Regions from separate parts of the Oceanobacillus sp. M60 genome, predicted to be linked through region 1. Evidence: riboswitches for the same ligand, from Rfam matches in the RefSeq annotation. Region 1 holds a riboswitch; each other region holds the start of a gene.
The links. Region 1 has a riboswitch for thiamine pyrophosphate ahead of thiT (energy-coupled thiamine transporter ThiT). Riboswitches for the same ligand answer to the same signal wherever they lie in the genome.
Positions count from the first base shown of each region.

Region 1 (10,176 bases):
ATGCCTGTAATAGAATAAATTTTCTTTACAGGCTTTTTTTTAATGCTTTGTTTTAACAATTTCGTTATACTAAATATTAGATAATAGAATAAAAAAAGGGAGAGAAGCTGATGACTCAAAAATTACAACCAACATGGGATCTAGATGTTATTTTTCCAGGGCAAAGCGATTCTGAAGCGCTTCGTCAATTTGTAAATGAGCTAAGTGAAGAAATTGAGACTGTCACCGAAAGCGTAAATAATCTTGAAGCAAACGGATTTGGAGAAGATTGGGAGCATGTTTTAAAACAAATCGAGCTTATTACAAAAAAATTACGTGAGATGGGAGCGTTTATCAGCTGTTTAAGTGCACAGGATGTAACGGATAAACAGGCAGATATCTATGTTGCCAAAAGAGCGCAGATAGCGGCTGCGCACAGTGCGTTAACAAAAATAGTCGACCAGAAGCTGGGAGCAGTGACTGAAGCGAATTGGGACCTCTTGCTGGAAAGGGAAGCGATAAAGCCGCTTCAATTTATTTTAACAGAAAGAAGAGAGCGGGCACGTGAACAATTATCTAAAAATGAAGAAATTTTAATCGGGGATTTAGCAATAGATGGGTACCATGCATGGAACCAAATGTATGAAACAATAGTCGGCAATATGAAAATTGATATAGAAGAGGACGGAAAAGTTCAACAATACTCTGTTGGGCAGGCTGCTAATAAGCTGTCGACACCTGACCGTGAGCAGAGAGAATATGTTTACCGGCGAATAAGTGATGCCTGGAAAGCGAATGAGGACTTATTTGGGCAGACATTAAATCACCTGGCTGGATTTCGCCTGCAGACCTATAAACATTATGGATGGGACAAAGTCTTAAAAGAGCCGTTAGCAAAAAATCGAATGAAGGAAGAAACATTAAATACAATGTGGGGAGCAATTGAAAAGCATAAATCCCTATTTGCAGACTACTTACATCAAAAGGCTTCTCTGTTAAATTTGGATAAATTAAGCATTTTCGATGTGAATGCTCCGATTCAATCAAAAATGGAAAAGAAAAGTTATGATGAAGGAGCTGCTTTTATTGTAGAGCAATTCCGCGGCTTCAGTCCCCAAATGGCGGATTTCGCACAAATGGCGTTTGAAAAACGCTGGATTGAAGCGGAAGATCGTGCAGGAAAACGTCCGGGGGGCTTCTGTACAAGCTTTCCGCTCAGTGAACAAACTCGTATTTTTATGACGTACTCTGGAACACCTTCTAATATAGCTACCCTGGCTCATGAGTTGGGACATGGCTATCACCAGTATGTGATGAACGATATGAACGGTTTGAATCAAGGCTATGCAATGAATGTTGCGGAAACTGCTTCGACCTTTGCAGAAATGATTGTAGCGGATGCATCGGTGAAAATGGCGGCGACAGATGAAGAAAAATTAACGTTGTTAGAGGATAAAGTATCGCGCAGTGTGGCTTTCTTCATGAACATCCATGCACGCTTTTTATTCGAGAAACAATTCTATGAAGAACGGAAGCAAGGTATGGTCAGTACGGAACGGTTAAATGAACTTATGGTGGAAGCACAGAAGGAAGCTTACTGCGGAAGTCTGTCCGAATATGATCCGCATTTCTGGGCTTCCAAGCTGCATTTTCATATTACTGGTGTGCCATTTTATAACTTCCCGTATACATTTGGTTATTTATTCAGCCAGGGAATTTATGCTTATGCAAAGGATTATAAAGGAGATTTTGAAGCAAAATATACTGCTTTATTAAGGGATACCGGCAGAATGACCGTAGAAGAGCTTGCTGAAAAGCATTTGCAAGTAGATTTGTCCAAGCCTGAGTTTTGGGAAAATGCCATCGAAATATGTAAACAGGATGTGCAGGAATTTTTGGAATTAGCGAAGAAAGTTGAAAAATAACAGGGGCTATTGCGGTTTTTTAGAAAGTGATTTATACTAAGCCTATACAAAAAAGTGAATATAAAAAGCCTGCAAGGGGAGCCTTTGGCTGAGAGTGGACATTTTCTATGTTCTGACCCTTTGAACCTGTCAGTTAGCGCTGGCGTAGGGATTGTGGACTTTTTGATGGATATAAAAGCAATGTGTGAGTGGAGTTTAAGGTATTCTCTTAAAATGTATTTTTAAAGAATACCGCCATCAAGAAGACTCCCTTGGCATTGCTTTTTTGTTGTCTAAAAAAAGATTGTTCGATGTAAATGGGGGAGAGACGATTGAAGAATAAAACATTATTTTTAGTAGAAGTAGCTATTTTTACGGCACTTGCATTACTGCTGGACATTTTACCGTTAGGATTTAAGCTTTGGCCGCAAGGAGGCTCCGTTTCTTTTGCAATGATTCCTGTCTTCATTGTAGCCTTTCGCTGGGGTCTGAAAGGAGGTTTGTTGTCCGGTTTCCTTTGGGGAATATTACAGGTGGCAACTGGTACAGCTTATATCCTGCATCCCGTACAGGGAATCATTGAGTATGGATTAGCTTTTACGGTAGTAGGGCTTGCCGGAGTGTTTTCGAAGCAGGTTATCGAAAGCATGAAAAACAAGCGGGTAAAGAAATCCTTTGTCTATATATCCGTAGGTGTATTTCTGGGATCAGCTGCTCGTTTTATTTGTCATTATATTGCCGGAATGGTTTTCTTTGGTTCAGCCGTCGAAGGACAGCCGGCGTGGCTTTATTCATTAATATATAATTCATCCTATATGGTTCCATCCTTTATTTTAAGTCTTGTTATTGTGTTCCTCCTGTTTTATAAACAGCCGAGAACATTAGTAGGAAAAGTATAACAAAAGAAAACTCCCTCACACAAAAACCTGTAGCACATCTTGCTTCAGGTTTTTCTTAAACCATTATTTTTATTTGGATAGTTTTGTTAAGTTTTATTAACATTTACTTATGGAATAGGCGTTGAACGTGAATAATGGTAGAATAAAGAAAATAAAATATATAAAGATACATTCTCACATCTTCATTTAACAAAAAAAGGGAGCTTTAAAAGAAGGAATTTTTGTCTAAGAGAACGTATATATGAATAAGGGGGATTTTCTAAGTGGGAAAACAGATTCTAATTGTGGATGACGAGCAATCGATTGTTACTTTATTAAAATATAATATGGAAAATGCCGGATTCACAACAGAGGTAGCATACGATGGAGAAGAAGCCTATCAAAAAGCTGCTGCAGATAACTATGAGTTAATTATCTTAGATGTAATGCTTCCAAAACTGGATGGAATAGAAGTATGCCGGAAGTTAAGAAAGAATGATATTGATACACCGATATTAATGCTCACCGCAAAAGATGAAGAAATAGACAAAATCCTCGGTCTGGAGCTTGGCGCAGATGACTATCTGACAAAGCCGTTCAGCCCGAAAGAAGTCATTGCCCGTGTGAAAGCAATTATCAGAAGAACACAGCGTCCGCTCGAGAATCATTATCAAGCGCTACGGATAAAGGATTTAACGATTTACCCGGAACGTTATGAAGCAGAAATGAAAGAAGAATTGATTACTTTCACACGAAAAGAGTTTGAACTGTTGTACTATTTGGCTAAACATAAGGGAAAGGTCATCTCCAGAGATCAATTACTCAGCAGTGTGTGGGATTATGATTTTGTTGGAGATACGAGAATTGTAGATGTTCATGTGAGTCATCTGCGGGACAAAATTGAACCTGATTCCAAAAAGCCTGTTTATATTAAAACAGTCCGCGGATTAGGTTATAAATTGGAGGAGCCGGTTTAAATGCAAATATTATTTTCGAAACCCTTGTTTCCTAATATACTAGGTATCACGATTGTCCTGGTTTTATCGGGCTGGTTAATGGTACAAGCTCAAGGAAACTGGATATTTATCGCAGCAATTATTTTAGTGGAATTTTTAGTGATTTCCATTATATTTATGCAATTCTACAATAAATACACAAGACCGCTTAATAAAGCTTCAAAAACAGTAAATGAAATGATTAAAGGAAATTATTCTGCCCGTTTTAATAACAGTAATAGTGAAGAAATGGAGCAGTTAAGCAAAAATATCAATAAATTAGCACGAAATATGAATGAAATTACGATTCAGGAACAAATGCATGCCGAGCAATTAACTTCTATTATTGATAATATGAAAAACGGGCTTGCGCTGATTGATGAAAAAGGATACGTTCATCTGGTGAATCGAGGGTTTACGGAAATGTTTCAAGGAAAAGAGAAACAATACCGCGGTCATCTATATTATGAAGTATTTGAAAACGAGGCAATGCACGACGTTGTCCAAAAAACATTTCTGTATGAAGAGCCTGTCAAAGAACAATTTAAAAATAAGCGCGGTCTGACTAAAAACTATATGGAAGTGATTGCAGCTCCTATTTTTAATGAGCATAATATGATTAAGGGTGCTGTCCTGGTTATATATGATATTACGGAATTAAAGCGTTTAGAAAAAATGCGCAAAGATTTTGTTGCCAATGTTTCTCACGAGCTGCGTACACCAATAACTTCTATCCGGGGATTTGCGGAAACGCTAAAGGAAAAACAGCATGATGAAAAAGCAGCAGAAGAATTTATTGATATTATTTTTAAGGAAAGCCATCGATTACAGTTGCTTATAGAGGATCTGCTCGAGCTTTCCCGTTTAGAAAGAGAAGATTTTCAACTTCAAAAAGCAGATTTTAATGTCAAACAGATGATTGATGCGGTTTTGCCGTCTTTAGAACAAAAAGCAGAGAAAAAAGAGTTGCATTTTACGACATCTATTCCAGCTGATATTCATATGTATGCAGATGCAGAAAAATTGAAACAGGTTATTATCAACCTTGCAGACAATGCAATTAATTATACGTCATCAGACGGAAGCGTTAGTCTAAACGTCTCTGAAAAGAATAATCGAGTGTTGTTTTCAATCGAAGATACAGGAATCGGGATTGAAAAAAAGGCTATCCCAAGAGTATTTGAACGATTTTACAGAATGGATAAGGACAGAAGCCGGAATACTGGAGGAACAGGACTTGGACTTGCAATTGTGAAGCATATTGTAGAGGTTCATCAAGGGGAGATTGTTGTAGAAAGCGAAGTGAATAAAGGAACTGCTATTCACGTTTATATTCCGAAAGATTAAGTCATCACTAGCGTTATAGTGATGGCTTTTTTTCTGCGGGGGGCTTCCCTCCGTGCTTTCCCACGATGGACAGGGCGTCCTAGAGTCGGCCGTTGGTCAAAGGACGTGACCGTTCTTAGCTGGCCAGGAGTCTCCATGATTCTCCTTCGCTGATTAGTCTTATTGCTATCTACTAGTATTAAATATAATTTTTATAAAATTCATTAACCTGACCACATTGCTGCTCTTTATCTTCCCACCGAAGACCATTGCGCTTTTGGTTCTGAAAGATATCGATGTCATATAGAGACGAGTTTAACTGGTTATGCGATGTGTACAGATTGGAAAAACTATGTAATAAGAACGTGTGCATTATGAAGTTTTCCCCAAACATGATAAAATGAAGTTACTTAAACAGTTGATAGATAAAGGAGACGGAATTATGACCAAAAAGCTAATTCTAATGGATGGCAACAGTATTATTTATCGTGCTTTTTTTGCTCTGCCATTATTGAATAACGAAAAAGGCGTCTATACGAATGCCGTTTACGGATTTACTACGATGCTGCTCCGTATTTTAGAGGAAGAGAAGCCAACGCATATGCTCGTGGCCTTCGATGCAGGGAAAACAACATTTCGCCATCAAACCTATAAAGAGTATAAAGGAGGACGCCAAAAAACACCTTCAGAGCTTTCTGAACAATTTCCAGTCTTAAAAGAGCTGCTGGATGCTTTTGACATCAGGCATTACCAGTTAGATCAGTATGAAGCAGATGATATCATTGGCACATTATCAAAACAGGCAGATGATAAAGACTGGGAAGTAACCGTTATTTCTGGCGACAAGGATTTACTGCAGCTTGTTTCGGATCACGTGACGGTCAGTGTAACCAAAAAAGGAATCAGTGAAATTGAAAAATATACACCGTCTTATCTTCTTGAGAAAATGCAGGTAACGCCTGAACAGATTACTGATTTAAAAGGACTGATGGGAGACAGTTCAGACAATATCCCGGGAGTGCCGGGTGTCGGTGAAAAAACAGCAACGAAGCTGTTAACACAATTTCATACGTTAGAGAAGGTTTACGAGAATCTGGACGATGTAAGCGGGAAAAAGCTTAAAGAAAATTTAACAAACCACCAAGATGATGCGCTAATGAGTAAAGATTTAGCAACAATCAATCGGGACTCGCCCATCGAGGTTAGTCTGGATGATGTTATTTATGAAGGCTACTCTGCCGCTTCCGTCCGTCAAATGTTTATGGATTTAGGCTTCCAATCTCTGTTGACGCGTCTTGCCGGCTCCGACGAAACGGAAGAAGAGGCGATAGAGCATAAAGAGATTCAATATGACATAGTGGAAGAAATAACGGAAGATCTATTTTCAGAGGAAGATGTACTCGTAATAGAGATGTTGGGTGAAAATTATCATACAGCTCAAATAGAAGGTATTGGCATTGTCAACGCCGATAAAAAAAGCTTCATACCTACTTCGGTTGCGATGGACTCGCCTATTTTCAAAAAATGGGCAGAGGACCCTCAGAAAAAGAAAATTGTATTTGATGCTAAGCGGACAAAAGTTGCCTTATTACGGAATGATATACAAATAGAAGGCATAGTGTTTGATGCGCTGCTTGCTTCTTATTTAATCAATCCTGCTGAAAACAGTCATGATATACCTGCTATTGCAAGCAGAAAAGGAAAATATGACGTATCCTTTGATGAAGAGGTTTATGGAAAAGGCGCAAAACAAAAGGTTCCGGAAGAAGCAATTCTCAGTGAGCATGTGATCCGGAAAACCAATGTACTGCTTGAATTATATCCGGCGATGGAGAAGGAATTAGAGGATAATGAACAGGCGAAATTATTAAAGGAATTAGAAATGCCGCTTGCTTTGATTCTTGCTGAGATGGAGCATCAGGGTGTTTTAGTAGATGTGGACCGGCTGAAAGAAATGGGAGACGATTTAAAAGAAAGGCTCAGCAATTTAGAAAAAGAAGTATATGAATTAGCTGGCAAGGAATTTAATCTGAACTCACCGAAGCAGCTCGGGCCGGTGTTATTTGAAGATTTAGGGCTTCCTGTAATCAAGAAGACGAAGACTGGTTACTCTACGGCAGCAGATGTTTTGGAACAGCTGGCAGATCAGCACGAAATAATTCCTAAATTACTTTTGTACCGTCAGTTAGGGAAGCTGCAATCAACCTATATTGAAGGCTTGCAAAAGGTGGTCCGTAAAGATACGCATAAGATTCATACACGCTTTAATCAGGCTTTAACACAGACAGGCAGATTGAGCTCAGTTGATCCCAATTTGCAAAATATCCCTATCCGTCTGGAGGAAGGCAGAAAGATACGGCAGGCGTTCGTCCCATCTCGAGAAGGCTGGAAAATGTTTGCTGCTGATTATTCGCAAATCGAATTACGGGTACTTGCCCATATTGCAGGGGATGAGAAATTGATTGCTGCCTTTAAAAATGATTTAGATATTCATACACAGACAGCAATGGATGTATTTCATGTCGAGAGAGACGAAGTCACCTCGGGTATGCGCCGGCAGGCAAAGGCTGTCAACTTTGGGATTGTATATGGAATCAGTGATTATGGACTATCCCAGAACTTAGGGATTACTCGGAAAGAAGCGAAACAATTCATCGAACGGTATTTTAAGAGCTATCCAAGCGTTAAAGAATATATGGATGACATTGTTGTTGAAGCAAAGCAAAAAGGCTATGTATCCACACTGATGAACCGTCGCCGTTACTTGCCTGATATTACGAGCAGGAACTTTAATGTACGCAGTTTTGCGGAAAGAACAGCGATGAATACACCTATTCAGGGAAGTGCAGCGGATGTAATCAAAAAAGCAATGATTGATTTAGACCATCGAATGAAACAAGAAAAACTGCAGGCCAAGCTTTTATTACAGGTCCATGATGAATTGATATTAGAAGCACCGGAAGACGAGATTGAAATCTTAAAGGAAATCGTTCCAGAAATGATGGAAAAAACGGTTGACATTTCTGTTCCGCTCAAGGTCGATTATTCTTATGGAGAAAGCTGGTTTGACGCGAAGTAAGGGGAAGGGAAAATGCCGGAATTACCAGAAGTAGAAACCATTAAAGAGACGTTAAAATTGCTTGTTCAAGGAAAGACGATTGAAAAAGCAGATGTTCTTTGGGCAAATATAATAAAACAGCCGGATGATGCGGAGATATTCAAGCATCTGCTGGAAGGACAAACCTTTCAACAAATAAAAAGAAAAGGGAAGTTTCTGCTTTTTTATCTAGATGAATATGTGCTTGTATCCCATTTACGAATGGAAGGAAAATATCGGTTGCATCAGCCGGGAGAAGAGATAGAAAAGCATACGCATGTTGTCTTCCATTTAAAGAATGGAGAGACATTGCGTTATAACGATGTTCGTAAGTTTGGAACCATGCATTTATTGGCCAAAGGGAGTGAATTCACGCAGGCTCCTTTAGCTGCGCTTGGCCCCGAGCCGTTTGAAGAAGCATTTACGACGGATTATTTTTACGAAAAGCTGAAAAAATCCTCCCGGTTTATTAAAACGGCGCTTTTGGACCAAAATCTGGTCACGGGGCTTGGAAATATTTATGTTGACGAGACGTTATTCCGTTCCGGGATCCACCCGTTAACAAAATGCAATGAACTGACAAAAAAAGAAGCGTCTGTTATTCGTTCTGCAGCCATTGAAACTCTTCAAGAAGCTGTGAAAGCTGGTGGTACGACCATCCGAAGCTACGTAGACAGCCAAGGGAATATGGGAATGTTTCAACAGGTTTTATATGTTTACGGTCAAGATAAGAAGCCATGTAAAACCTGTGGGGAAGAAATTATAAAAATGAAGGTTGGCGGACGGGCAACGCACCTATGTCTTCATTGCCAGCCGCAAAAAAAGGTGAATGTTTTATGAGTTTAGTGATTGGATTGACCGGAGGCATTGCCAGCGGGAAAAGCACGGTAGCGAAAATGTTTACAGCATTAGATATCCCGGTAATCGATGCGGATGTGATAGCGAGAGAAGTCGTGGAGCCTGGAGAAGCATCTTATAAAAAGATTATCGAGGTATTTGGCAAAGACATAGTAGGCGCAGATGGGTCGATTGATCGCCCGAAGCTGGGATCTATTATTTTTTCAAATGAAGAAAAAAGAGAACAATTAAACCAAATTGTTCACCCGGCTGTCCGCCAACGGATGCTGGCGAAAAAAGAAACGTACACAGAGCAGGGAGAAAAATGCATTGTGCTGGATATCCCGCTGCTGTTTGAAGGCAAGCTGGCTTCTTTAGCGGATAAAACAGTCGTCGTGTTTGTAGATGAAGCAACACAGTTAGAGCGTTTAATGGAAAGAAATCAGCTTCGTGAACAGGAAGCAATGGACCGGATTAAATCACAGATGCCATTAGCAGAAAAGGCAAAGCTTGCTGATGAAGTAATTGATAATAATCATTCCGTGGAAGAAAGCAAGAAGCAATTATTTGATTTGCTGAAAAAATGGGAAGTAATGGAATAGGTGAGTGAAAAGACACTATCTGAACGGTAATTTACACCGTTCAGATAGTGTTTTTTTATATCAGAAAAAGAAATGCTGAAAATGGTTCTGGAAAAAAGAAGAAAAAAAATCTTTGTCATGGTCAAAATATGTATCCCCCTGTTTAAATGGACATCCATCTGTTCCTTACAAAGGATATTCAAAAAATGTGTGAAACATTTTAATATTTAATGACACACTTTCTCTTATATGTGTTATACTAATTACAACAAAAGATAAAAAGTATAACATTTTCGGGAGGAAGATAGTGCTTATGGAAAAAACGCGTATTGCAATTACAGGTTTTGGTCGAATTGGTAGAATGGTTTTTCGTCAAGCAATGGAAGAGGAGCATTTAGAAGTTGTTGCCATTAATGCGAGCTATCCTTCAGAAACGCTTGCTCACTTAATTAAATATGATAGTGTCCATGGTCCTTTTAATGGAGAAGTGCAAGCGCTGCCGAATAAATTGATTGTTAACCGGAAGGAAGTTCTTTTGGTGAATTTCAGAGAACCGGAAAAATTACCATGGGAAGACCT
Region 1 covers NZ_JBSSNH010000002.1:440,643-450,818, reverse strand. Annotated here, with positions in the region: gene ACW0TQ_RS06420 (M3 family oligoendopeptidase) at 111-1,904, shown strand; TPP riboswitch at 1,969-2,073, shown strand; gene thiT (energy-coupled thiamine transporter ThiT) at 2,216-2,782, shown strand; gene ACW0TQ_RS06410 (response regulator transcription factor) at 3,046-3,738, shown strand; gene pnpS (two-component system histidine kinase PnpS) at 3,739-5,103, shown strand; gene polA (DNA polymerase I) at 5,525-8,161, shown strand; gene mutM (DNA-formamidopyrimidine glycosylase) at 8,174-9,019, shown strand; gene coaE (dephospho-CoA kinase) at 9,016-9,618, shown strand; gene ACW0TQ_RS06385 (glyceraldehyde-3-phosphate dehydrogenase) at 9,911-10,176, shown strand, end outside.

Region 2 (10,176 bases), 320 kb from region 1:
AGCATGAGTTCCAGCCATTCCAAACTCCACTCCGGAATTTGTTTTTTCTTCAAGCCCATTATCGGAAGCGGCTTTGTCCAGGCAGTACTTTCCACTTCCTTTAAGAAAATAAGCATACTGGACAAATAAGCCGGCTCCGCCAGGATTTCTTCTGCATATGTACCCGGATCGGTGATCCATGGATGTGCTTCTATTTTATCAATAAGTGCCGTGTTGTGACGTGTGGATTGTTGAAACGCTATGACCTGGCTTCGAAATTGGTTGATCTCCTCCTGCTCCTCATGGAGGGGGTCGGATATCCAGACATAATCTTGAAACGGAGCGAGCTCTGCTTCTCGTACCAGCTCTGCTATGCTTATTTCAGCATCAATCTCGCCGCACAGCTCCAAATAACGGTTCCATTCCTGGATGGATACATCATATGGCGGAGTAGCTGTCAAAGCTACAATAGCTGGATTAGTAAGATTTTTTCTGAAAGAAACAGCAGAACGCCACCATGCAGTGCGTAAATGATGTGCCTCGTCCAGTACCAATGTCTTTACATGAGAAGCAAGCTTTTCCTGTACTTCTTCCTCCTGACCAGTCATCCATTGATGAAACCCTTGATATGTTGCAACTGTAACCAAAGCCTTTTCCTTTAAATCTGTTGTCATCCATTCCGGCTGATTACTGCTCTGATCAAATAATTCTACAAAACGGGCCACCCATTGGTCGCGGATGGCGATAGTCGGTGCCAATATTAATGCAGGCTGATTAAAACGCAACATCATCTCCAATCCGATAACTGTTTTTCCTGAACCTGGAGGAGCTACTAAATGTAAATGACGTTTATTCAGATAGGTGTCCATATCATCTATGATAGCTTGTTGATAAGATCTCCATGAATATTTAAACTGTAGGTGTTCGGGAAAGCTCTCCATATCTGTCTCCTCATTTCCTTGCTCTCTATTCTATATTATCATCATGATCAGTGAAAGGAGATACGCTTATAATTGGCATTTCCATCGTTTATCCCTCTGTCACATCTTTTTATTCACATTATACGATTCAAGTGGAGAATCTGTCTATTGCTGCAATATTGAGTAATCATTTACTATTCTTTGTTCGTATCTATTTTGGTATTTTTGCTTATTTAATGACTAGTTATACGAATGTTAATACGTGTTTTCATAGCTTAATATAATAACTTATAACATATTCTTATATACGAAAAAGCAACCAGCCTACATGAGATTCATAGGCGGTTGCTTTCTTTGCGTTAAATCGCGATAAGGTTTTTAACATAAAGTAAATCTGTCATCTAGTCCCTATACTTAATAGGTCCACACTTTAGCTTGAAGTTCTTGTACTCCAAATTCCAATGCATCGTCTAAGTCTTCCTTATAAATATCCAGATGGCCATTTGTAATAGCACTACCCCTGTCTTCGCACACGTAAGTTTCATCCTGCTCCGGGATATGTATTTTCGTGCCAAAAGGAAGCGATTGCGGACATGCAATGGTCCTTCCTTCTTCTACTTCCTCACCAGATGCTGTGATACCATAGGCTGGATCACCAGGTTCTTTACCAGTAGATTCTGGACCAGCTGTATAAGCTGTCACTGTAAAAGAGGCTCCGTTTTGATCTGGTATTGTTACTGTTTGCCCAGCTTCAATATATGCAGCATCCGATATGGATGGATTTGCTGCAATAAGCGCATTGACATCTACTTGATAGTTTTGTGCGATACGATAGACATTATCTCCCGGTTGCACTTCATGCTGCTGCTCAGCTGCTGCCGCCCCAGTAAAGAGCACGAATCCAGCCAAAGCAAGAAAAATTGAAAAAATATACTTGATAATAACACCTTCCTCTCCAATATGATAGTAACTATCTACCCCACTTCTTAGCTTATAAACTCAAATTCTATCTATTTAATCTAATTGTAATAAAAATGAAAAAATAGAAATATATTTTATTCTATTGATTATTTTCCATAGATGAGCATGCTGGTGAAGTTCTTGCGTAAAAACATCCAATCAATGAATTACTTTTTCGCATAACGAAGTGATAAAAACGATAAATAATTCACAACTCTCGAATTATTTATCGCAGGCTAATAACAGTATCATACGCTTTTAGTGCGTAATTTATAGTTGTATGGTAATCTGTTAAATTATTCTTCTCTCCGTCTTATCTTCCTCTTTTAATTTTAAAATAATGAAGGCAATGATTTTATCCCATTTTCCTTCTTGTCCAATTATATTCTATGTATAAGCGTACTAAGTAATCTGTCGTTGGAAAAAGAAATTGCGTGTTTATTATGTAAGCCTGTGGCACCTTCCAAAAAACAGCCTGTAAAAAAGAGAAGGAATCTCTATCAAGTCTCTAATATGTTGGTTGGGGGGTAACACAATGAGTCATCTGATTTATTCACAGAACAATTTGATAGAGAAACCTTATTCCTTATTGATAATGATAATCATTATCACTTGAATTGTCAATACATAATTACAATATTATTTATTTTAGGGAATGGAATCATTGCATTTAAGCGGTGCCTTACCCGTTCACGACGATTAAATCAAATGATGCCGGCGGGCACAAAACGGAGAAATAGTAGTCCTCTGCAGGATCCCATTGCTTATGCCAAGCCTCATCCGCATGCCCCTCTCTTACATTATGCCGATAACGGCGAACCTCAGGTAATACATCCACTAGAATCTTCAAATCAACAACATCAGAAAATTCGGGCAGCGAGCTATAAATTCCATCAAGAATAATGACCTTTGAGGGCTCTTTCGTTATGGAGGATGAGGCCAGACCGCTTTCAGCTGAAAAAGAAAAAGGATGATATTGAACGCTTTCCCCCGCTATAAGCGGTAACAATGCTTCTTTATGCAGACGTTGCCAGTCAATACATCTGCGACATTTCCATTCCGATGTAGAAGTATTCCATTCCTCGTCTGTAATCGTCGCGTCGAAAAACGCATCACACTGAATAACAGTTGCTCCTACGTGTGAAGCAACCTCAGCAGCCAGCGTAGATTTTCCTGCACCGCTCCCCCCGTCCAAAGCCACCACTAAGGGGCTGATTCGTCCTTTCAGGTATCCATTTATAGCGGATACGATTTGCTCGGAAGCTTTTCTTGTTACTTGAGTGTTTTTCACGATTATCCCTCCTCCGTGTCAGACACAAGATTAAATTCACTATCTACAAGTATTCATTTCTTTGGAATAAATGCTTATTAAACTAAATTTCCGGCTTCGGCTTGTTTGCTTCTTGCCATTACGAAAATTGTATCACAAGTAAATTAGCTGCATCGTGTTTTTAACAAAATTGCGCAGTTGGTATAATAAATACTTTTCCCTTCCAGTCCAAAAAAAGAACCCTCAGATAAATGAGAGTTCTTTAACATGGAACGAATAAACCGAACCCATTAAGAAATTGGAAGCCGTTCTGTTTCTTCTTAACGACTGTTCACTTTTTTACTTTCTGAAAGCCAGCCTTCAAGATTGTAGGACATTTCCCAGAAATGGAGTTCGTATTCTTTTGCGATAATAAATTGTTCTTTTACCTTCTCTTTTTCCTTATCATTCATATCTTCAACTAAAGTGTTTAGTAAATTAATCATTTCGGTAGTTGAATCTTGAAACCAGTCACTCGCATACATTTTAATCCAGTTACGATAAATTTCCGGCTCTGGAGTGGCATTTTCATTCACTTTTCCGATGTCCGCATATAACCAATAGCATGGCAGTATGGCAGCCACAGTATGTGCTAGATTTCCAGACAGGCTTGCTCGATACAAATGCGAAGTATAGGCATACGCAGTTGGCGCTGGTTTGAAGTTATCTAAATCTGCTTGTGTAATATTTAAAATCTCAGCGTGCTCGTTATGCACGGTCAGTTCAGCCTCTGCTGTAAAGCGCGCTTTATCAGCTAAAAGAGCAGTCAGCTTAAAATCTTCGGCCTGGGATGCTGCAATCGCGTGGATCTTACCGTAATGTTTTAAATAGTAAATATCTTGTAAAATATAATACTTAAATGTTTCTAGCGGCAAATCTCCTTTCACGATTCCTTGCACAAATGGGTGATGTAAACTTTGCTCCCAGCTTTCCTTCGTTGCAGCACGTAATTCATCCGTAAATTTCATAAAAAAAATCCTCCTTTAATCTTTTTTCTAAAGACTCGTAGAAGGAAGCATCTGCATACAAAAACATACACACGAAAAAATAGCGCATGGTTGTCTGCTTATTCTACTTCCCTCCGCTGGCCTTAACCAGATCAGGTTCTAAGGGTGCTAAATATACATTTATCTCAGCCGTTACGGCGCCCCTAGCAGAAAATTGAAATGTATTCGATTGTCTATTATGGTAGCAGAACAAATTGTTAAGTCAAGTCTTTTTTGTTTATAAGAAAATCAGCAAAGAAATAATCAAATCTATTAAAAAAATAGGTTTCCAAGAAGCTTAAAAAACTAGTGTGTTTCACTCGTTATCATGGATAAATCATTATCTTAATGCTAGTATCCTTCTGATTTACGGCGGTTTCTACAGCCTCTTTGATATTATCTAAACGATACTTATGGGTAATTACATCCTCGAGACCAAGGTCCTGACTGCCAATTGCCTGTATTGCTGTCGGATAACTGTTTGCATAGCGAAAAACACCGTGAATGTCGTATTCTGAATCGACGATATGGGTAATATCTACAGGTATTTCTGAGGATGCAGGTAATCCAACTAATACAATCCTTCCTCCGCGTTTCGTAATCGTCAGTGCATCCTGAACCGCCCGGCCATTACCTGAAGTTTCAACGGCGATATCCAAACCACTGCCAGCTGTTGCCTTTTCTATCTCCTCATGAATATTATCTTGTGTTGGATCAAATACCTTTGTCGCGCCAAATTTCTTCGCTAATTCTCTGCGATATGGTACCACATCCGAGCAATAGATTTCGTTCACTCCGAATATTTTCGCTGCCTTGATCGCTAACAGCCCAATAGGTCCTAAACCGGTTATCAGCATTTTATCATTGGGATGAACTTTTCCGCGCTGCATCGCATGAATGCCAACAGAAAGCGGTTCAATTAAAGCCCCTTCTTCATAGCTCATTTGATCCGGTATTTTAAAGGCGAAATCACTGCGAATCGTGACATATTCAGACCAAGCTCCGTCAACTGGCGGAGTTGCCATAAATTGTACCTCCGGGCAGAGATTGTATCGGCCTGATTTACAATATTCACAAGTTCCGCATACCACACCCGGCTCGACAGCTACACGGTCGCCTGCCGCAAGATTCTCAACCTGACTGCCAGCTTTAACAATATCTCCTGCTAATTCATGCCCTAAAATGAGTGGTTCTTCTACGACATAACGCCCGATTTTTCCGTGTTCGTAGTAGTGCACATCAGAGCCGCATACACCGATACACTGCACTTTGATTAATACTTCATTTTCCTTTGGTTCTGGTATATTTATTTCCTTAACCTCAATATCCAATGGCTTATTCAGAACTGCTGCCTTCATCTTTTTCATTCCGCTACACCTCTTTGATATGTATTGTTTTGCCAAGCGTATAAATACGTCATCCTATACTATTTTGGAAAAATAGAGAGCTATAATTTTTTAAGAACATATTCTTCATTGTAACATGCGTGTTGATATACGATAAATAAACGTGCGATCTTTCTCTTTTTATAGAATACAATGTGCTATAAGCTCTTCCTCTATTTTCTTAGAACAGCTTCTCAATGTAAGGCATTCCATTTCCTCCAAAATTAAAACACTATCTTTGTTCGAGATAGTGTCAATAAGAAGATGGCATGTATCATTTAAATTCATATTTTCTGCCTTATTATTTCGTATACAAGTGAGAAAGCAGCTTTCTGTTTTTTTCATGAAATTTTGAGTTGTGAGAAGAGACATAAATCTCATTATAGGCATCCGGCTTCATATACAGCTTTGCTTGATTCACTGTGTTCGCTGCATCATTGTACGCGCCGGCAATTAAGTGCACCTTTCCATCGAAGGAAAGAATATCACCAGCAGCATATAAACCAGCTATGTTCGTTTCAGCTTTTCCGGATCCTTTTACGAAAAAGTCTTGTTCAAGTTCTACTTTCAACGGACTTTCTTTAATAAATTTCAGCTCTCTATCAAATCCGTGATTAATGATTAAATCGTCCACTTCAAAACGAACTTTTTCCCCAGTTTTTTGGTTTTTCGTCAAGATTTCTTTGACATAATGACCTTCTTCGTCTGCAAGCAGTTTTTCTATTTTTGTATTTTTATAGATATGGACAGAGGAGGCTTCCAGATGAGCGATATGTGCTTCCATCGCTTTAAATTCCTCCCCTCGATAAACCAATGATACCTGTTCCGCAATGGGCTCCAATTCGGTTGCCCAGTCAATGGCCGTATCTCCTCCGCCGGAAACAATCACTTTCTTATCTTTAAACCTGTCAAGGCTCTGTACTGTGTAATGAAGATTGCTTACCTCGAAACGATCCGCTCCCTCTATATCCAATTTAATTGGTTCCAGGATACCTCCGCCAGTTGCCAAAATAACCGTTCGGCTAACGTATTTATGTCCTGTATGGGTTGTCACCACAAAACAATCTTCCATATTCTTTTCAAGTTTTTCCACTTTTTCATTTAAAATAACTTCCGGGTTAAATGTACGTGCCTGCGCTTCCATTTGCTCTATCAATTGAGCGCCGGTAATCGGTGTTAGTCCTCCTATATCCCAAATCATTTTTTCAGGATAGATATGAACCTTCCCTCCGAGGTTTGGTTTAAATTCGATAATGCGGGCAGATAGATCGCGCATCCCGCAATAAAAGGCCGCATACAATCCAGCCGGGCCACCGCCTATAATGGTTACATCTTTACATTCTGTCATCGTCTAACAACCTTCCATAAGTTAAATTTTCTGTATTCTTTTTCTAATATTCGTGAGGATTCACACCAGATCGATAAAAAACACACGCTAAAATATTGGATAATATCTAGAATGATGCGCAAATTGGGAGATGAAAAATGTCTTCAATTACTTCAATTCGCGAACGCCTTAGTTGGACCTGGGACTGCGTTTACTCGTCCCATCAAAACCGCTAGATAAAGAAATCCTACTATTTAATGATAATGATAATCATTATCATTATAAATGTCAATGTGTCTTTTTTTATTTCTATCTTTTCGTTCCTGATTAAGCTACTTAAAAAACCGGTAAAAGTCATCTCATACACAGCAAAAAAGTCTTGTACCTAAAGGATTCTGCCGGTGCAGCTCTCTTTTTTAGTACAAGACTTCAAATTTCTTTCTATGAAAACAGCTATACTAATAAACCTCAAACTCATATTCATCGGATACGCTTATTGCATTGCAGAATATTAACATAAGATTTCAACCTTCTCTGTTGACTTTCGGTATTTCCTTTGTTTCACTCGCTTCTTCATCACTTATGATGCCTTCTGCTGATTTTTTAAATGAAGTCAGTGTTTTCCCTAAGGCAGAACCAATTTCAGGCAGTTTTTGGGGACCAAAAATGATCAAAGCCAGAATAATAATCAGAATCAAGCCTGGGATACCGATATTGGAAAGCCCCATCCTGTTCCCTCCTCTTTTATTCTATCATTAAACATGCTGGCTGTTTTTACTCACTTGGACCAATTGGCCTCCCTCATCGAGAAATTTAATAATCCCTTCCGCAGCCCGATATGCCAGTGCCCCTACCGTGCCAGTCGGGTTGTAGCCGCCATTATGGGCGAAAGCAGAAGCACCGACAACAAATAGATTATCGACCTCCCACATTTGTGAATAGTTATTTACTGCAGAGGTTTCTGGGTCAGCACCCATAATGACACCGCCCGTATTATGGGTTGTCTGGTATGGGACGATATCATAATGTTCGCTGATTTCTCTGACGTCCACGTGATCGGCACCCATTTCTTTTAGAATCTCTCCGGCTTTTTCCGAAAGATAGCGATGTAAGTTCCGGTCCTGCTCTGTAAAATCGTACGTTAACTTCAATAAAGGATTACCATATGCATCTTTATAGTTTTCATCCAAGCTTAAATAATTGTTGCGATGCGGCATGGAAGCTCCTTGTGCACCAACAGAAAGAGATCGATTAAAATAATGCAGTGACTGCTCTTTAAAATCCTTACCCCATGATGGCGTGCCCTTAGGAACTGGATTGCTTTCAATTGGCCGGCGTCCTGTTTGTGTAATTGATAAGGAACCGCCATGAATGAAATCTAAAGCTTTATGATCGAAATTATCTCCATTGTAATCATCTACGGTAGCCCCAAGCGAGCCTGCTCCCATAAAAGTGTTAAACTTCTCGTTTTCAAAGAAGCCCGTTGCGCCACCCCCGATTTGATAGCAATAATTCTTCCCGATGACGCCTTTTCCAGTTTCCGGATTATAAGGCTTGCCAATTTCTGATTGAAGCAGTAAACGCGTATTGTTTAATACATAGCTTGTCAAAATGACCACATCTGCAGGTTGTTCAAACTCCTCTCCCGTTTGCACATCGACATAACGGACACCGGTTGCCTTCCCATCATTATGAAGTACCTCGACCACGTTGGAGTCAGGCCGCAATTCAAAGTTTCCTGTTTTTTTTGCAGTAGGGAGAACGGTGATATTCGGGCTTGACTTTGCTCCGTACTCACAACCAAATCTCTCACAGAAACCGCAATACTGACAAGCATTGATTGTTTCCCCATCCGGATTTTCATATGCCTCCGATAAATTTGCGGACGCCATCTGGATAGGATGAAGATTTAAATTCTTAGCAGCTTTTTTAAAGCGATCCAAGATGGGAGTGCTTTTCATTGGGCCTGTCGGATAATCGTTCTTCCGAGGAGCTCCCATTGGATTCTCTTCTCCGCTGATGCCAGTAGTTTGTTCAAATTTATAAAAATAAGGCTCTAGCTCATCATAAGTGATGCCCCAGTCCTGTAATGTATAATCGTCGCTCAGCTTGTCCTTTCCATATTTTTTATCTGTTTCCGATTTGATTTCCAAGTCATATGGCAAAAAACGCCACGTATGTCCATTCCAATGATCTCCAGCACCGCCGACACCTTCTCCCAGAAGAAATGAACCTAATTGTCTCATGGGCAGTGCATGTTCATCCCGTTTATTCCGAAATGTGATGGTTTCTTTCGAGGTATCCTGCATCAGCCCATAACGGACAGCGTAACGGTATTCATCATGAACCATATGAAAATCTTCTGTTCCTCTGTCACCGCCTCGTTCCAGACCAACGACTTTATATCCTTCCTTTGTCAACTCTGCGGCAATAATACCGCCTGTCCAGCCAACCCCAACAGTGACAACATCTACCTTGTCCAATTTCTTTGCCATATCAACAGCCTCCTCATCGTATTACAAATGATCGTTTAATGCTTTTGGTTCCATCTCTATAAAGCTTTCATCCTCAATTTTATCGGTATAACTCATTTGACTGCCTGGATATTCCTTCATTTTCCAACCGCGCATTTTATCATTCCCGCCATATAAAGGATCAGCATAAGCACCTGCGAGTGTTGATGCACGCAGCATTTTGAAAAACTCAGAGGACGCAACCCCTTTTAATTTTACTTCGTCATTTTCAAATTTCTGCAATATTTTATCCTGCTGTTCTCCTTCCAAATCTATAAAAGACTCCTTATAATCATTTTGGCTTTCCTGCTCTAATGCACGAATTCCCTGCATAAAGATTTCATGACGTTTTAATGCAGACTGATAGCCTTGAAAAGGGGTTCCCTTACGAAAGGGACCTTGCATATATTCTTTATCATTATTTCCATATGCTCCTGCTAACTGATGATCAATAAAATAGGGAACTCCAAGAGCTAACGCGCCAGGTCCATTATCATCTTCTGGAAATATACGCTCCGTCGCTGCACCAAGCGTATTAAAATCAGCATGTCTTGTGAAATACATTAATGCCTGGTTGAAATTCTCCTCTTCTTTTACAGTAGGTGCAGCTGGCTGTTTCGTTCCACTCCCACCAAAGCTTGCTCCAAACACAGATCCTATCAAACCGCCGCCGATAAGACCTCCTGCTACATACCCGGAATTCTTTACAAATTTTCTGCGTGACATCTTAGAACCTTTTGACTCTTCAGCCATTTTACTCCCGCCTTTCTAAAACAATTAAAATGTTACAACTAGAA
Region 2 covers NZ_JBSSNH010000002.1:123,364-133,539, reverse strand. Annotated here, with positions in the region: gene ACW0TQ_RS04840 (DEAD/DEAH box helicase family protein) at 1-920, opposite strand, end outside; gene ACW0TQ_RS04835 (LysM peptidoglycan-binding domain-containing protein) at 1,314-1,796, opposite strand; gene ACW0TQ_RS04830 (uridine kinase family protein) at 2,542-3,150, opposite strand; gene tenA (thiaminase II) at 3,450-4,136, opposite strand; TPP riboswitch at 4,228-4,330, opposite strand; gene ACW0TQ_RS04820 (NAD(P)-dependent alcohol dehydrogenase) at 4,481-5,521, opposite strand; gene ACW0TQ_RS04815 (NAD(P)/FAD-dependent oxidoreductase) at 5,841-6,887, opposite strand; gene ACW0TQ_RS04810 (twin-arginine translocase TatA/TatE family subunit) at 7,391-7,594, opposite strand; gene ACW0TQ_RS04805 (GMC family oxidoreductase) at 7,622-9,361, opposite strand; gene ACW0TQ_RS04800 (gluconate 2-dehydrogenase subunit 3 family protein) at 9,383-10,132, opposite strand.
Region 2: linked by a shared signal. The riboswitch ahead of tenA (thiaminase II) and the one ahead of thiT (energy-coupled thiamine transporter ThiT) in region 1 are both predicted to bind thiamine pyrophosphate.

Region 3 (10,176 bases), on a different contig from region 1:
ATGGCAATGCTTCAATATCAAGATCTAAATCTTTATAAATCTTAGAACGTGTGGAAATAATCTCATCTGTACCTTCCACCGTCATCCGAAGAATATTTTGTAATTCGTTTACGGTCAGAGGTTCTCTGATTACATTACGTTCTGTATACTCAATCCCGTTTTTCGTAAACCATTGTTTTGCTTTTCTTGTTGATGAACATGCTGCACCATAAATTGTAACTGTCATTAATCATACCCCATTTATATATAGTTTCTTTCTTCAAACCATCAGAAAAGTTCTATACTTGCCTGTCAGCACTTGATAACCCTTTGCTTAACAAATCCATTTCAATACGAAAATTATCTAGAGCTTCTTCACGAGAAAGATTCCTGGATAGCTGATCCACAATATTTCGAAATGTAACAGACGTTAAAATCTGCATAACATGGAAAAACTCTTGTTTACTTTCGATATTCAGCTTTTTAAAATCAACTAAATCTTTTACTTGATTCATTGCGTCTACTTCATTATGCTTTCCTAAGAATAACTCTGTAAATGAATCTTCCACTTCATGTGTCACATTCAATACGGCATTCTTTAAAAACTGCAAATGCTTCTCTTCGGACAATTCTATCAGTGTTACCCGAAAAACCTTATCCATGGAAGCCATCAAATCTCCATCTGTTTCGCGCAACAGGCTTAAAAAATAAGCACGGCGTTTATCTGTATGAAGCTTTAATAAATAATAAAAAGCATCTTCTTTGCCATCAAAATATTGATAAAAACTTCCTCTTGAAACACCTGCAAGCTTTACAATATTCGCAATGGAGGCCTGCGATAACGGTGCTCTTGCAAATTCTTTTTCAACCGCTTGCAATAATTTTGCCCGTTTGGAATCGTTTAAATTAAAAAATGTTGATGTAGGCATATTCTTGCTCCTCCATAACCTATTGTGACACAATGTCATGTCCTATAATTCTATATTAAGTGACACGATGTCATAAGTCAATTATTTTTATGACATCGTGTCACTTTTTTTATGAAATGTGACGATTCTATGGCAGGCAAACGATTGCTTTTTCATTAGTGTACACTTTTCCTCCCTCTGCTAAACACCTTTAGTTAAAAATGCTTCTTTCCCAGCTTCATTTAACTGCCGACCTAATCATTGTATTCCCTCACTATGCTATTTCATAACCTTAAAAATTAAACAAGATAGGAAAATTTCTAAAAGTTATCAGCTTAAAAAATAAGAATGTTTATAAAGATAGCTGAAAATAGCCGCTCCGGAAAAACACTACGCTAGATAGGTTTTATTGCTATCTGTATCAAAATTAATAAAATTCACTATCCTTTAAACAAAAGAACACCGCATAGAAGGCTATGCCTTCCACACGATGCTTTTTCATCAAACCATAATCTTACTCATATCATTCGTAAATGCCACTGGATCTTCAATCGGCAGCCCTTCAATCAATAACGCCTGATTGTAAAGCAGGTTGGTATATAACGCTAGTTTATCCTGATCATTCCCCTGTGCTGCTTCGAGTGCTTTAAAAATACTGTGATTCACATTGATTTCCAGCACTTTATCTGCCTGAATCTGCTGGTTATCCGGCATCGCATTAATAATTTTCTCCATTTCCAGAGAAATCTCACCATCTGCAGAAAGCACGACCGGATGGGATTTCAGACGCTTGGAAGCCCGAACATCCTTCACTTTATCACCAAGCACCTCTTTCATTGCTGTAAACAGCTCATTATGACTTTCTGTTTCTTCCTTCTCTTCCTCTTTTTCATCGGCTTCAATTCCTAAATCACCGCTGGAAACGGAACGGAATTCCTTATCCTGATATTGCATCAGCATTTTAATCGCAAATTCATCCACTTCATCTGTGAAATAAAGAATTTCATAGCCTTTATCTGCAACAATTTCCGTTTGCGGAAGCTTTTCAATACGCTCATTGGAATCTCCAGAAGCATAATAGATATATTTTTGGTCTTCCGGCATACGTGATACATATTCCTCTAACGTTACCAGCTTTTTCTCTGTAGAAGAATAGAATAGAAGCAAGTCTTGCAGTTCTTCTTTATGCTGGCCGAAATCACTGTACACGCCAAATTTGATTTGCTGACCGAATGCTTTAAAGAATGTTTCATATTTTTCACGTTCATCGCGAAGCAGGCTTAACAGCTGCTGTTTTATTTTCTTATGAATATTTTTCGCAATGATTTTCAGCTGACGGTCATGCTGCAGCATTTCCCTGGAAATATTTAAGGATAAATCTTCTGAGTCGACCATTCCTTTTACAAAGCTGAAGTAATCAGGCAGTAAATCGGCACATTTTTCCATAATCAAAACACCATTTGAATAAAGTTCCAAGCCTTTTTCGTACTCTCTGGAGTAATAATTAAACGGCGTTTGCTCTGGAATAAATAGAATTGCATTATAACGGACCGCTCCATCTACATTGATATGAATATGGCGCAACGGCTGATCAAATCCGTACCGTTTCTCCTGATAGAAATTGGTATAATCTTCGTCTGTTAATTCGCTCTTATTTTTCTTCCAAATAGGAACCATTGTGTTCAGCGTCTGCTCTTCAATCACATCTTCATACTCATCTTCTGTTCCTTCTTTTAACTTGCTTTCCGTAACATCCATTTTAATTGGATAGCGGATAAAGTCAGAGTATTTCTTGACGATTTGTTTTAAAGTAGCTTCTTCTAAAAACGTATCATAATTGTCTTCTTCTTCGTTTTCTTTTATTTCAAGGATAATCTCTGTGCCAACTTCTTCGCGGTCAATCGGCGTAATCGTATAGCCGTCTGACCCTTGTGAAACCCATTTGTATCCTTCTTCACTGTCAATCGATTTTGTTAATACGGTCACTTTATCCGCAACCATAAACGCTGCATAAAAGCCGACACCAAATTGACCAATAATATCATGGCCGTCTTTAATTTCATTTTCTGATTTAAACGTATGTGAACCACTCTTAGCAATCACACCGAGGTTATCTTCCAGCTCTTCCTTTGTCATTCCAATTCCCGTATCTACTACAGTCAACGTACGTTTTTCTTTATTAGGAATCAGTTTGATATAGTAATTGCTTTGATCGAATGTTAAAGCATCATCCGTTAATGCTTTATAATAAATCTTGTCAATAGCATCACTTGCGTTAGAGATTAATTCACGCAAGAAAATCTCCCGTTGTGAATAAATGGAGTGGATGACCATATCTAATAATTTCTGTGATTCTGCTTTAAACTCGTGCTTTGCCATAATGCGCTCTCTCCTTTTTCTGTTTTTAGCACTCTCTCTCACAGAGTGCTAAACCTCTATTACATGAATACCATATTCTATTTTAACTGTCAATATTAGTCGCATATAGCCTAAACAACATGTATAATAGAAAATATATAGAAGAGGAGGGGTCTCGATGCTTCATGAATGGTTAAAAGATTCCAAACATACCGTCGTTTTCACTGGCGCAGGAATGTCTACAGAGAGTGGGCTGCCTGACTTTCGTTCCACAAACCGGGGACTTTGGAGAAAGAAAGACCCAAGCAAAATCGCAAGTGTAGATGCTTTAAATCATCACGTAGAGGATTTTATCGAATTTTATCGGGAGCGCGTCCTGGGCGTCAAAGAAGTTGGTCCGCATAAAGGACATCACATTCTTGCCGATTGGGAAAATAATGGACTGATCCAATCGATTATTACCCAAAATGTGGACGGTTTTCATCAGGCTGCAGGCAGCAGACACGTTCATGAGCTTCATGGAACCCTGCAAGAGCTGCATTGCCAAAGCTGTGGGAAAATCTACGACAGTTCTGCTTATTTAAATGAAGACTATCACTGTTCCTGCAGCGGAATACTCAGACCTTCTATTGTATTATTTGGGGAAATGCTCCCTGAGGATGCCTTTTCTGCTGCGTTTGAGCATGCAAAGAAAGCCGATTTATTTATCGTGCTAGGTTCCTCTCTATCGGTTACGCCAGCCAACCAATTCCCGGAAATCGCAAAACAAAATGGCGCCAAACTTGTCATTGTCAACCAGGAGAAAACACCATTAGATGAGTTTGCAGATGAAGTTGTTTTTGACCGGAAGATTGGGGCTTATTTAGGAGAAACGGATCAATTATTATAAAACAGATAAAAGGCAAGGAAGCGCTGCACGCTTCCTTGCCTTTCTTGATGGATTAAAATAAATACAGCTCTATTTGTTTTAAGCAAGGCGAGTAACCTCAGCCCCAAAATTTTGATCTTATGCCATCCATTTAGGCGGTGTATTCTTATTCCAATAAATATCCCCGATATGATAATGCTTTTGGAATCCATCCTCACTTAAATGGTAATGAAAATTAAAATAATACCCTTCCAATGGTCGGTTTTCCCTGCGTACATGAAACTTTGCCAATGTTTTGCCGGTGCTGTTATTGGAAACATTGAAAATCCGCTCCCCATAGCCGTCTGAAGGTTTTTCCGTAATCGCTATATCCTTATATATGGCAGAATGCTCGACAAGATCAGACAACACCAATTCCATCTGCGGTAAAATCATAGCAGAAAATTCATCCTCGACCTTCCCCGCAATCCTCGTTCCAAATTTTTCGATACTCAATTTTTTCGCCTCTTCATGAAGGTGGCCAAGAAAAGCTTCTCTTGGGTCTTCTACATTGTATGATTGGGTGGTTTCCTCGATAACAGATGTTGTTTCGATATCTGATGAAGAAGATACGCTGCTGTCATCCCGCTTATTGGCGTCGACTTCCAAAAGATTTGTTGGCGTATAGATACCCAATGTTAAAATTGTTATAAATATGACTGCTATTTTTCTCCACCAGAGCTTCATCTGCTTCACCCATCTTCCGTATCCGTTTTCTTTATTTTACCATGAATCCATTTCTTGTCTATCCAACCATTCTACTTTTTTGAATATTGGAAGAAAATAATTTGTTATACGGAACATTCTGCTTATACATTTTTTTACAACTCAAGAAATCATATAGGGTGATTTTACCTTATACCGGCCAGCCTTCACGCTTATATGCCATATCCCAAAACATATATTCATAGCGGCTCGTATTCAGAAAAATAGCTTCTAAATGATTCAGTTCTGCTTCTGTACAGCCTTCCGCAAGCTCGTCTAATTTTTCAATCAGCCACTTGCCGATGGAACCAAATTCATCCGAGCTGTACATTTTCACCCATTCCCCATACTGTTCATGCTCCAGTGCACCCGGCTTTTTTGCCAGCTCCAGACCAATTTCATAATAACTCCAGGCACATGGCAGAATCGCTGCAATTAAGTCTGCTAAAGAACCTTTCTGTGCCTCTGCAAGCATATTACTGCTGTAGGCAAGCGTTACAGGCCCTGGAACCGTAGATTCTAATTCTTCTCTGGAAATACCGAGACGCTCGGCATACTGGCGATGAAGATCCATTTCGAAATTCAGGGTTTCATCCAGCGATTTAGCAAAGCCGGACATGGTATCTAAATCTTTTGCAAGCACCGTTCCCATCGCGATTACTTTTGAGTACTCTATCAAATACTTGTAATCCTGACACATGTAGAATTTAAATGACTCCATATCGAGTGTTCCATTTCCAATTCCCTGCACAAACGGATGCTGGTGGCTTTTCTCCCAAATCGAATCTGCTGACTTGCGAATACGTTCTGTAAATTTCATGTTCTATGCACTCCTTTTTCTATCATTTTTATAAATGCCTTATTCCTGTTTTTCTGTTTGACACCATTTCAAAATAAATCGCAGCAGGGACACTGTATAATCTACTAACTCGTCGATATTTACCTGCTCATCCACGGCATGGGCATGCTTCAATTCACCCGGTCCATAGCAGACCGTCGGAATCCCGTATGCTGCAAGCCAGCCGCCATCGGTTACTGTTTCAGACATTCGGACTTTCGCTTCCTCGCCAAAGGCTTTGCTATGACTCTCCTGTAACATCGCAAAAGCAGCATGTTCTTTATCTACGGAGAAAGACGGGAAAATTTCACCGCGGTCCACAATCATCGATTCGCCTCCCCATTCAAAGGCGGGTGGATTATCCCGCATCCAGACATCCGCTTCAGCCGTCTTGCGTAAATGGGACTCAATTTCTGCAGCAACCTGCTCAGCAGTCTCATCGGGATAATAATGAACGGTAATCCATAGGCGGCATTCATCAGCAATAAAAGCAGCATGTCTGCCTCCTTCAATCACTGCCGGGTTGATGGTATTGGTTCCTGGGGGAAAGCCTGGATAGGATTTGGTCACTGCCCAATGTCGCTCCAGCTCCTGCAACGCAGTAAGGAGCTTATTCATCTTTTCAATGGCGCTGGCCCCTTTCATCCCGCCGCCTGCATGAATGAGCTGGCGACGTGTACCATCATGGTGCGTGATTGGACTTTTCACTGTGATCCAGCCGGTAATAACGCCTCCTTGCCCATGTATTTCACAATGACTTGTATCTGCAACGATGGCATAATCCGCTGTATACCCGCGTTCTCCACATTGCTTCGTCCCTGCTTCTCCAACCTCTTCCCCAATGACGGACTGCAGAATAACATCCCCGCCAAGGCGAATCTGGTGGTCATGCAATATGCGCATCGCAAATAAACACGCTGCCAGACCGCCTTTCATATCTGCTGCACCCCGCCCAAATAATGTACGTCTTTCCACTGCTGGCTGAAATGGCGCATGCTTCCAGTTTTCACCTTCCTCTATAGAAGCGACATCCACATGCCCATTAAGAATCAAGCTGTTGTATGTATCGGAAGCAGTTCCACGTAAACAGCCGACGACATTCGGGTCACCGGGATAAACCTCCCATTGTTCTGTTTCAAAATTCATTTCCTTCAAGTAGTTCGCAATGTAAGCTTGGATAGCCTCTGTATTTCTTGCAGGCGGGGCTGGCGTTTCAAAACGAATTAAATCGCTGACAAGCGCTATTAACTCGTCTTCTCGATTTCGAACCTCCTGAATTACCCTATCCATTCAAAAACCTCCTTTTCAGCACGCAAAAAAGCCGCCTCCTGATATAGAAAGCGGCAGAAAAGTTTGGTTCATTTGCCTATAGGCATATTCCGCCCACTTCCCTCCGCTAGTACGAACTAGATCAGGTTGGTAAGGGTCAAGGCAATATGCCTCTCTCAGCTTAATAAGCACCCCTAGTGGATCCATTGCGTATGTATTTATCCATTTCAGATTACCATACAGTTCTGGAAGCGTAAAGCAGAATTTAAAAGGAAGGATGATTCTACTGTCCATTGTCTGTATACATATTGCTGCTTTTTTGCGCAATATGTCTTATTGTCATCGTCGTCTTTAGTATCTATCCTTTCGGTTTCATTACTTATAATCTCGAACATATACCACTGCTAAAAAAATTAGAGGATAAAGCAGCTTCACTGTTTCTCTTTTCTCTATTGGGAATCGTTTGCTTGGTATTTTTAATGGCATATGTCTTTATGGGAAAATCTATCGTTAGTATTGTGCAGTCCCATAGCGGAGACCAAATAGAAACCGAAGCCTATATTTCGGATAGGGAATATGACTATAATGCTGGCCGCTATAGCACAAGTTCATACTATTTGCATTTATCTTTCTACGCAGAAGACATAAACAAGGAGGTTATGGTTTCCAAAGAAGTATCTTCTCGTATATTTTCTCAGGCTAACCATGTCATTGATGTTCAATATCCTGAAGGACAGCCTTATAAAGCACACATAGCAGGGACTAAATTTAGAGATTTTTTCGGATCCAGCTTTATTATTTATAGCTGCATTCTCATCGTTACGGCTTTATTAATATATGCACCTGTTTTAATGCGAAGAAAGAAGAAAACAGGCTCTTTTTATAGGAAACAGAAAAAGGATTTCTCCAATAAATAACGAATACATAAGATATACAATTTTCTGAGAGGAGTATTTCTTATGCTTATGCAGCCGGCAAAATTATCTCCAGGAGATAAGGCAGCGACTGTCAGCCTCTCCTGGGGCGGAGCAGGCGAGCCCTCCTTAAGCTGGCGCTACCAGCAGGGTGTGGAACGCTTAGAGAGCGTGTTTGGGCTTGAAGTCGTTCCAATGCCTAACAGCTTAAAAGGACAAACTTATATAGATGAACATCCCGAGGCACGGGCCGAAGATTTAATGACTGCATTCAAAGACCCTGAAATCAAAGCGATTATCTCTAATATTGGCGGTGATGACAGTATTCGTCTGCTTCCCTATATCGATTTTGAGATTATCCGTCAAAATCCAAAGATTTTCATGGGATTTTCTGATACGACGATTGCTCATTTATTCTGCTTCCATGCTGGTTTATCCTCCTTCTACGGACCAGCAATCATGACAGATTTTGCAGAAAATGTGGCGATGGATGATTATACGGTGCAAGCCATTCAAAGCATGCTTTTTGAAGCAGAAGCGGTCGGCGGCATCCCTGCACCGGAAAAGTGGACAAGTGAATTTTTAGAGTGGGATATTTCCAATAAGTCTATTGCCAGAACAATGCACCCTAATCAGGGTTACGAACTGCTGCAAGGAAACGGTATCGCAAAAGGGAACCTCATCGGCGGCTGTATCGAAGTACTTGAATTTGCTAAAGGAACAGCCATTTGGCCGCAGCAGGAAGCATGGCAAAACAGCATTCTCTTTTTTGAAACATCAGAGGAAAAAACGGATCCAGAATTAATTAAAAGATGGCTTCGAAATTATGCCGCTCAGGGGATTCTACACCAAGCGAATGGAATGATTGTTGCCAAGCCTTATGGGGAAGTACATTACGAGGCGTACAAGGAAGTTATTCTATCTGTTTTAGCAGAAAACAGGCTGAATGACCTCCCAGTGTTATATGGGGTTTCTTTTGGACATACCGAACCAAAAACGCCCATTCCATATGGAAGATTAGCACGAATTGATTGTAATCAGGTATCCTTTTCAATTTTGGAAGCAGCTGTGACAGATTAAATCCGGCTGCTTTTCTTTGCCAAAAATAAAAGGAGACATATTGCGTCTCCCTTCCGTTTCAATCTTTCTGTTTCACATCAAAGATATTCTTTAAGAATTTCTTTTCCTTTTTGACTTACATATAATCCGCCTGGCAGCTGTATATTATCATCATTGACTTCTCCTGTAATAAAACAAGTCTTTTCAGCTTCGTATTTCCGTATGATAATTCGGTCTTCCTCTACGAATATTTCCATCGGATCCCGCTCTTGTATGTTCAAACTTCTTCGCAATTCCTTAGGTATAACAATCCGGCCCAGTTCGTCCACTTTTCTAACGATACCAGTGCTTTTCATTCTGCACGCTCCTTTTTTATATTTCTTAAGATAACTGTCTATATCATCCCCTCTACCCTTTTATGGAAATGTATAAACAACAAAGGAACTTATTAACAGTGTGAAAAAGCGGCAGCAGTAATCGATATCACTATCCATAAATACGGTGAGAAACGGTGATTGGTTAAAATATACTGCGTTTTATATAAGCTGTAGCAGATTTGAAGTCGCTCTTATTATTAAATCAATTGAGACAGTGATATACTATCCATATAATCCTTTTTAGAAACGTTCGTTACACAAAGTAAAAAGTAAGCTCTTTCATCCGCATTTTTCTTTTTCCAAAAAGATTTACAACTTACCTGGACGGAAAAAGAAACGGTCGAAAAGAAGCCAGGAAAAGTTTATGCCCCTATAACTACTTCTTACTTCATGCAAATAGGGAGTTTGTAGTAGAATAGAGTAAGCATCATTACTGGAAGCTGAAAATAAGCTCCCAACCATATGCAGGAGGAATTTGAGGTATGCAAAAACTTATTATTCCTGAAGAGGATATTGTGCTTGCTATATGTATGTACATTGCTGAAGAACAGAATATGAGTGCAGATGACGTCCAAGTAGAGTTATTTTATGATGATTACACTGGATTTTCAGCAGAAGTCGTGACATCATCTGGAAAACAGGAATGGATGACCAAGCAAATTATTGCTGCATTAAGAAAATGGATCAAAGAAAATCTCCACGCCGATCCGTATGCAGGCTTAAAATTGGATTTAGACAGACGAAACGGCATTTATGCACGTCTTCGATACAATAGTTAATATTTCACAAAGCTTTCATCCTATTTTTCATTTTTAAGTTTCTTTACATATTTTTGAAGATGCAGGAGCAGCAGCCTCCGCTT
Region 3 covers NZ_JBSSNH010000004.1:274,117-284,292, forward strand. Annotated here, with positions in the region: gene ACW0TQ_RS11985 (Spx/MgsR family RNA polymerase-binding regulatory protein) at 1-226, opposite strand, end outside; gene ACW0TQ_RS11990 (TetR/AcrR family transcriptional regulator) at 279-908, opposite strand; gene htpG (molecular chaperone HtpG) at 1,389-3,266, opposite strand; gene ACW0TQ_RS12000 (NAD-dependent protein deacylase) at 3,424-4,134, shown strand; gene ACW0TQ_RS12005 (YpjP family protein) at 4,252-4,839, opposite strand; gene tenA (thiaminase II) at 5,009-5,677, opposite strand; gene ACW0TQ_RS12015 (acetylornithine deacetylase) at 5,717-6,985, opposite strand; TPP riboswitch at 7,067-7,170, opposite strand; gene ACW0TQ_RS12020 (hypothetical protein) at 7,432-7,881, shown strand; gene ACW0TQ_RS12025 (S66 family peptidase) at 7,924-8,958, shown strand; gene ACW0TQ_RS12030 (AbrB/MazE/SpoVT family DNA-binding domain-containing protein) at 9,036-9,293, opposite strand; gene ACW0TQ_RS12035 (DUF2653 family protein) at 9,797-10,093, shown strand.
Region 3: linked by a shared signal. The riboswitch ahead of ACW0TQ_RS12015 (acetylornithine deacetylase) and the one ahead of thiT (energy-coupled thiamine transporter ThiT) in region 1 are both predicted to bind thiamine pyrophosphate.